Linked DNA regions of Sphingobium yanoikuyae. The protein of the gene in region 2 interacts with the protein of the main gene of each other region in a pairwise test. Links are inferred from orthologs where the notes say so. Each region holds a gene or a part of one and is shown on either strand. Other genes may lie near its edges. The genes, in order: rpe and eno.

What was found.
Region 1: the proteins of eno (region 2) and rpe interact in binary tests that used the Escherichia coli proteins (3 or more experiments, as listed by UniProt). The link is inferred for Sphingobium yanoikuyae from one-to-one orthologs.

What each region holds. Positions count from the first base shown.
Region 1 is NZ_CP139979.1:3,909,796-3,912,906, forward strand. What follows is about bases 202-2,994. They hold rpe (ribulose-phosphate 3-epimerase), read left to right. Parts: upstream 202-1,163; coding sequence 1,164-1,826; downstream 1,827-2,994. Other genes in these bases: U0025_RS18070 (RsmB/NOP family class I SAM-dependent RNA methyltransferase), read left to right, coding at 202-554; U0025_RS18075 (hypothetical protein), read left to right, coding at 606-1,091; U0025_RS18085 (heparinase II/III family protein), read left to right, coding at 1,823-2,994. Outside these bases: more of U0025_RS18070, read left to right, coding at 1-201; more of U0025_RS18085, read left to right, coding at 2,995-3,111. UniProt on the Escherichia coli protein: Catalyzes the reversible epimerization of D-ribulose 5-phosphate to D-xylulose 5-phosphate.
Region 2 is NZ_CP139979.1:1,148,649-1,151,807, reverse strand. Bases 290-3,130 are described here. They hold eno (phosphopyruvate hydratase), read right to left. Parts: upstream 2,427-3,130; coding sequence 1,152-2,426; downstream 290-1,151. Other genes in these bases: U0025_RS05360 (hypothetical protein), read left to right, coding at 2,653-3,130; U0025_RS05370 (FtsB family cell division protein), read right to left, coding at 750-1,061; pdhA (pyruvate dehydrogenase (acetyl-transferring) E1 component subunit alpha), read right to left, coding at 290-519. Outside these bases: more of pdhA, read right to left, coding at 1-289; more of U0025_RS05360, read left to right, coding at 3,131-3,159. UniProt on the Escherichia coli protein: Catalyzes the reversible conversion of 2-phosphoglycerate (2-PG) into phosphoenolpyruvate (PEP). It is essential for the degradation of carbohydrates via glycolysis.

The DNA.
Region 1 (3,111 bases), 2.8 Mb from region 2 along the record:
CGCCGGGCGGCAAGACGATGCAGTTGGCGGCGGCCGGATGGGCCGTGACCGCGGTCGACCAGTCGAAGAAGCGGCTGGAGCGGCTGAGCGAAAATCTGGCCCGCACCGGCCTGTCGGCCGATGTCGTGCAGGCGGACCTGCGCCAATGGGCACCCGAGGCGCCGGTCGATGCGCTGCTGCTCGACGCGCCCTGCACCGCCACCGGCATCTATCGCCGTCATCCCGACGTTTTGCACCGCATCGGCCCGCGCCAGATCGCGGAACTGGCCGAACTGCAGGGCGAACTGCTGGCCCGCGTCGCTGACTGGGTGAAGCCGGGCGGGACGCTGATCTACGCCACCTGCTCGCTGGAGCAGGCCGAGGGCGAGGCGCAGATGAGCCGCTTCCTGGCGGCGCTTCCCGATTTCCAGGTCCAGCCAGCGCAGGCAGACGAACTGCCCATCGGCATGGCGCCCAGCGCCGACGGCTGGCTGCGCACCCTGCCCGACACGCTGGCGGAGCAGGGCGGCACCGACGGCTTTTTCGTTGCAAGGATCGTGCGCATCGGGAACTAAGGCTTAACCATGAGGGGCTTAAGGTGAGGTCCTTCGCTGGAAAGGCCCGCCTTGCGTCCGACCGAACCCCTGCCCCTGCATCATAGCTGGCCGCTTTACGACCTGCGCGAGCATCTCGCGCCGGTGGTGCTGGACCAGGATATTGCGGGGAATGAGGCGGCGCTGGCCGATCGGGGGCTGGGCCTGTGGCATTGCAATCTGGCCGACAACAGCATCAGCTGGACCCAGGGCGTCTATGACATATTCGGGCTGGAGCCGGGCAGCATCGTGCCCCGGCCGCTGTCGGTGTCGCTCTATGCCCATGACAGCCGCGAGGCGATGGAACGGCTGCGCGCCTATGCCATCCGCCACCAGCGCGGCTTCACCCTGGACGTCGATATTCGCCGCCCGGACGGTAGCGATTGCGCGATGCGGCTGATCGCCGCGCCGGTGCTGCTGGACGGCGAAACGGTGGCGCTGCACGGGGTCAAGCAATGGCTGCCCAAGGATGTCGGCGCGCCGGTCAGACTGGAACCCACGACCTTCTTCATCCCCTGATGCGACTCATCGCCGCACGGCGCAAATCATGCGTTGCCCTCGCCCCAAGGGAGGGCTAATGCGAGCGGTCAAATGACCCATCCCATTCTCATCTCTCCGTCCATCCTGTCCGCCGATTTCGCACGGCTGGGCGAGGAAGTCCGCGCCATCGACGAAGCCGGTTGCGACTGGATCCATATCGACGTGATGGACGGCCATTTCGTGCCCAACATCACCATCGGTCCAGCCGTGGTGAAGGCGCTGCGCCCGCACACGAAAAAGCCGTTCGACGTGCATCTGATGATCTCGCCGGTGGACCAGTATCTCGACGCCTTCGCCCAGGCCGGCGCCGACATCATCACCGTCCATCCCGAGGCCGGCCCGCACATCCACCGCACCGTGCAGCATATCAAGTCGCTGGGCGTACAGGCGGGCGTGGTGCTGAACCCCGGCACCCCGGCCAAGATGCTGGACTATCTGATCGACGATATCGACCTGATCCTGGTGATGAGCGTCAATCCCGGCTTTGGCGGCCAGAGCTTCATCGAGAATCAGCTGCGCAAGATCGAGGCGTGCCGCAAGATGATCGAGAAGAGCGGCCGTGACATCCGCCTGCAGGTCGATGGCGGCATCGACATCAACACCGCGCCCAAGGCGATCGCGGCGGGCGCCGACGTGCTGGTGGCCGGCACCGCGACCTTCCGTGGCGGCCCGGCCGCCTATGCCGACAATATCAGGACGCTGCGGGGCGGGTGACGAACCAGCGGCGCCAGTCCTCCCCTGTCGCGGTCGACGCCGGTCATGAACCGGCCGACGACGGCATCGAACAGGGCAAGCGGCTCATCCGCGTCGCGGATGACAAGGGCCTGTCGCTGGCCGAGCGGATCGCCAATCATTTCTATCGGCTGAGCTGGAAGACGCCGCTGCACAGCCGGCGGCTGAAGGGCAAATATCCGCTCAAACTGCTGGCGGTGCCGGACGATGTCGTGCCCGGCGACCCGCGCGCCGGCCAGGCGATCCGCGCCGGCTATTTCCTGTTCCGGGGCCAGAAGCTGGCGATCGACACGGTCGATTTCGGCAAATTGGCGGTCGGCCCGGCCTTCACCGACTATCTGCACAGCTTCCGCTGGCTGCGCGACCTGTCGACCGCCGCGACGCGCGAGCAGGGCGCGCCGGTGGCCGAGGCGCTGATGCGCAAATGGCTGGCCGCCCATGCCGAAACGCCGAGCGACCCGGCCTGGCGCGCCGACAATGCGGCCTGGCGGCTGCTGTTCTGGACCGCCCATGCGCCGCTGATCCTGTCGTCGAGCGACCTTGTCTATCGGTCGCTGGTGCTCAACTGCATCGCCCGCACCGCGCGCCATCTGGACCAGAGCGCGGACAAGGCCGCGCCGGGCCTGCCGCGTCTGGTCGCCTGGGGCGGGATCGTCGCGGCGTCGATGCTGATGCCCGGCGGCAATCCGCGCAAGCTGTTCGGCGAAGCGGGCCTGAAGCGCGCGATCGACAGCGCCTTCCATGCCGATGGCGGCATCATTTCCCGGTCGCCGCTGGCGCAGCTGGAAGGCGTGATGCTGCTGGCGATGGTGGTCGCGGTCTATGAGGTGCGACGCGAACAGGTGCCCGGCTTCCTGATCGACGGGCTGAGCCGCGCGGTGCCGGCCTTGCTGGGCCTGACCCATGGCGATGGGGGTCTGGGCAACTGGCAGGGCGCTGGCGCGGTCGACCCCGACATGGTCGAGGCGCTGGTGCAGGCCAGCCGGGTGCGGACCCGGCCGCTGCGCCAGGCGCGCGACTGGGGCTATCAGCGGATCAGCGCCGGCAATACGGTGGTGCAGATCGATGCGGCGCCGCCGCCGGTCGCGCGCCTGGCCGCCGCCGGCTGCGCCTCCACCGGCGCGATCGAGATCAGCGACGGGCGGCTGCGGCTGGTCATCAATTGCGGCGGCGCGGCGCTGGAAGGCGCCTATATCCCGCGCGATCTGGCCCAGGCGCTGCGCTCCACCGCGGCGCACAGCACATTGGTGCTGGACGACAGCAATTC
Region 2 (3,159 bases):
CACGCCGCCATCGTCATTATATTTGTGGGCGAAGGCCAGGCCCGCGCCGAGCGACACCTGGGCGCCGACGATGCCGTGGCCGCCATAGAATTTATGCTCGACGCTGAACATGTGCATCGAACCGCCCTTGCCGCGCGAAATGCCGGCTTCGCGGCCGGTCAGTTCGGCCATGATGACCTTGGGATCGATGCCATAGGCGAGCATGTGACCATGGTCGCGATAGCCGGTGATCACGCTGTCCTTGCCGGGCTTGAGCGCCGACTGGATGCCGACCGCAACCGCTTCCTGGCCGATATAGAGGTGACAGAAACCGCCGATGAAACCCAGACCATAAAGCTGGCCGGCCTTTTCCTCGAAGCGGCGGATCAGAACCATCTGCCGATAAAATTCCAGCAGCTCTTCCTTGCTGGCCTTGTAGTCGGTGGGCGTTTCGGGGCGCGGACGATTATGGTCCGCACCGGCCGGCACTGCGGCCTTTGCCTTTGCGCTGTCGGCGCGCGGCGTGGTTGGTTTCGCCAAGGCTATTATCCTTTTGCGTGGGTAGGATGGAAGGAAGCCCGATATGCGTCAGAGTTGCATAGATTGCAACGGCGGACCCCACGGAATCCCGGCATAATGAATGTCCCGAGTGCAAAAACGACAATCCATGACAACGCTGTCGAAAACGGGCCACGAACGGCTGGCAACAAAATGTTGCCGCGACAGGATTTTACCAAATAAATGGAAAGCGCACCCTGTCGGGGCGCGGATCAGTTCAACGGAACGATCACTTCATCATGGTGAATCACGCCGAGCTGGCGACGGATCAATTCGTCAGACAGATCGGGATCGACGCGGCGCGGATTGAGCAGGTCGACCCGGTTGCGCAGTTCCTGGCGATGCAGTTGGACAATCTTGAGCTCAGCCTTCGCGTCGCGCAATTGGCGCGAATAATCCCCCCAGGCGAGCACGCCATTGGAGCCCAGTACGACATAGCCGGCGAAGAACAGCAGCAACAGCACCGCGATTGCCGGCCCGAGGGCCGACATCAATAGCATGCGGAGCTTCGCGATATGCGCCATGAATCGCTTGAATCACAGGATTCGACTGGTCGCAAGCAAAAACATGCCCGATGCGACCAGCCGAATCCCTAACCTGAAATCAGCCGTGGATCAGCGGAAGATCGAACGACCGGCATAGACCGCCATGTCGCCCAGTTCTTCCTCGATGCGGATCAGCTGATTATACTTGGCAAGCCGGTCCGAACGAGCGAGCGAGCCGGTCTTGATCTGACCGCAATTGGTGGCGACGGCGAGGTCGGCAATGGTCGAATCCTCGGTCTCGCCCGAACGGTGCGACATGACCGCCGTGTAGCGGGCACGATGCGCCATATCGACGGCGGCGAGCGTTTCCGACAGCGTGCCGATCTGGTTGACCTTCACCAGCAGCGAGTTGGCCAGTCCCTTGCCAATGCCCATCGACAGGCGGGCCGGGTTGGTGACGAACAGATCGTCGCCGACCAACTGGACCTTGTCACCGATCTTGTCGGTCAGCGCCTTCCAGCCCTCGAAATCATCCTCGCTCATGCCATCCTCGATCGACTTGATCGGATAGTCGGCGGCCAGCGCGGCGAGATAATCGGCCATTTCGACCGGCGAGAGCGACAGGCCTTCGCCCGAAATCTCGTACTTGCCGTTCTTGAAGAATTCGGTCGCGGCACAGTCCAGCGCCAGCACGACGTCGTCGCCGGGCTTGTATCCTGCCTTTTCGACCGACAGCATGATGAAGTCGAGCGCATCGCGGGTCGAGGCGATGTTGGGGGCAAAGCCGCCCTCGTCACCGACCGAAGTGGCCAGCCCCTTGTCGTGCAGGCCCTTCTTGAGGGTGTGGAAGATTTCCGAACCGATGCGCACGGCGTCGGCGATGCTCTCCGCACCGACCGGCATGATCATGAATTCCTGGAAGTCGATCGGGTTGTCGGCATGCTCGCCACCGTTGATGATGTTCATCATCGGCACCGGCAGGACATGCGAGGAGACGCCGCCGACATAGCGATAGAGCGGCAGGCCGCGCGCGTCGGCGGCCGCCTTGGCAGTGGCCAGCGACACGCCCAGGATCGCGTTGGCGCCCAGACGCGACTTGTTCTCGGTGCCGTCGAGCGCGATCATCGCGGCATCAACTTCGCCCTGGTCCTCGGCATCGAGGCCGATGAGCTGCTCGGCAATTTCGTCATTGACGGCGGCGACAGCGGCCAGCACGCCCTTGCCCAGATATTTGCTCTTGTCGCCGTCGCGCTTTTCGACCGCCTCATAGGCACCGGTCGACGCACCCGAGGGCACGGCGGCGCGGCCGAAGCTGCCATCTTCCAGCATCACATCGACTTCGACGGTCGGATTGCCGCGGCTGTCGAGAATCTGGCGGGCGTGGATATCGAGAATGGCGGTCATGATCGCTCCCTGATCTGGGCCCGGACAGGCGCCGGGCGGCCTTTTCGCGGCCCCGCTTAGCCAGCAGCCCCAAACTTGGCAATCCGGGGGACTTGCCATCGGACAAAAAATGCCGATGCTCAAAATAGTAACGGCGCCGGAACTGTAGGCCGCCGCCAAGCATTAGGATCATGACAGCCCGCCTCGCGCGGGACCATGAGGTTGAGCTTTAGGGAGACTTTGGACAATGGCCGACACCCCGGAAACCCCGCCCGTCAAGCGCGTGAAGAAGGCGGTTGCCGCCAAGGCGAAGCCGGCGTCGACCAAGGCCTCCACCCCGGCCGTCAAGGCCGCGCCGGTGAAGAAGGCTGCCACCCGCAAGGCTCCCGCAAAGCCCGGAAACGGGGCAGCCCATGGCTGGTCAGCACAGATTGCGCCGATCAAGGCGCAGGCCGAAAAGGCCGCCAAGGCAGCAACCGACAAGATCAATTCGGTCGACTGGAAGGCGCATATCGACCCGATCAAGGAGCAGGCCGGCAAGACCGCAAAGTCTGCGGCGAGCAGTGCCAAGGACAAGACCGGTTCCGCCATGCAGAGCCTGTCGAAGCTGATTGCAGACACCGCCGGCACGGTCGATGCGAAGCTTGGCCCGCAATATGGCGATTATGCCCGCCAGGCGGCGGAATCGGTGGCCAGTGCCGCAGATACGCTGGATAGCAAGGACGTCGACCAGTTGATGACCGAGGCGCGTGAT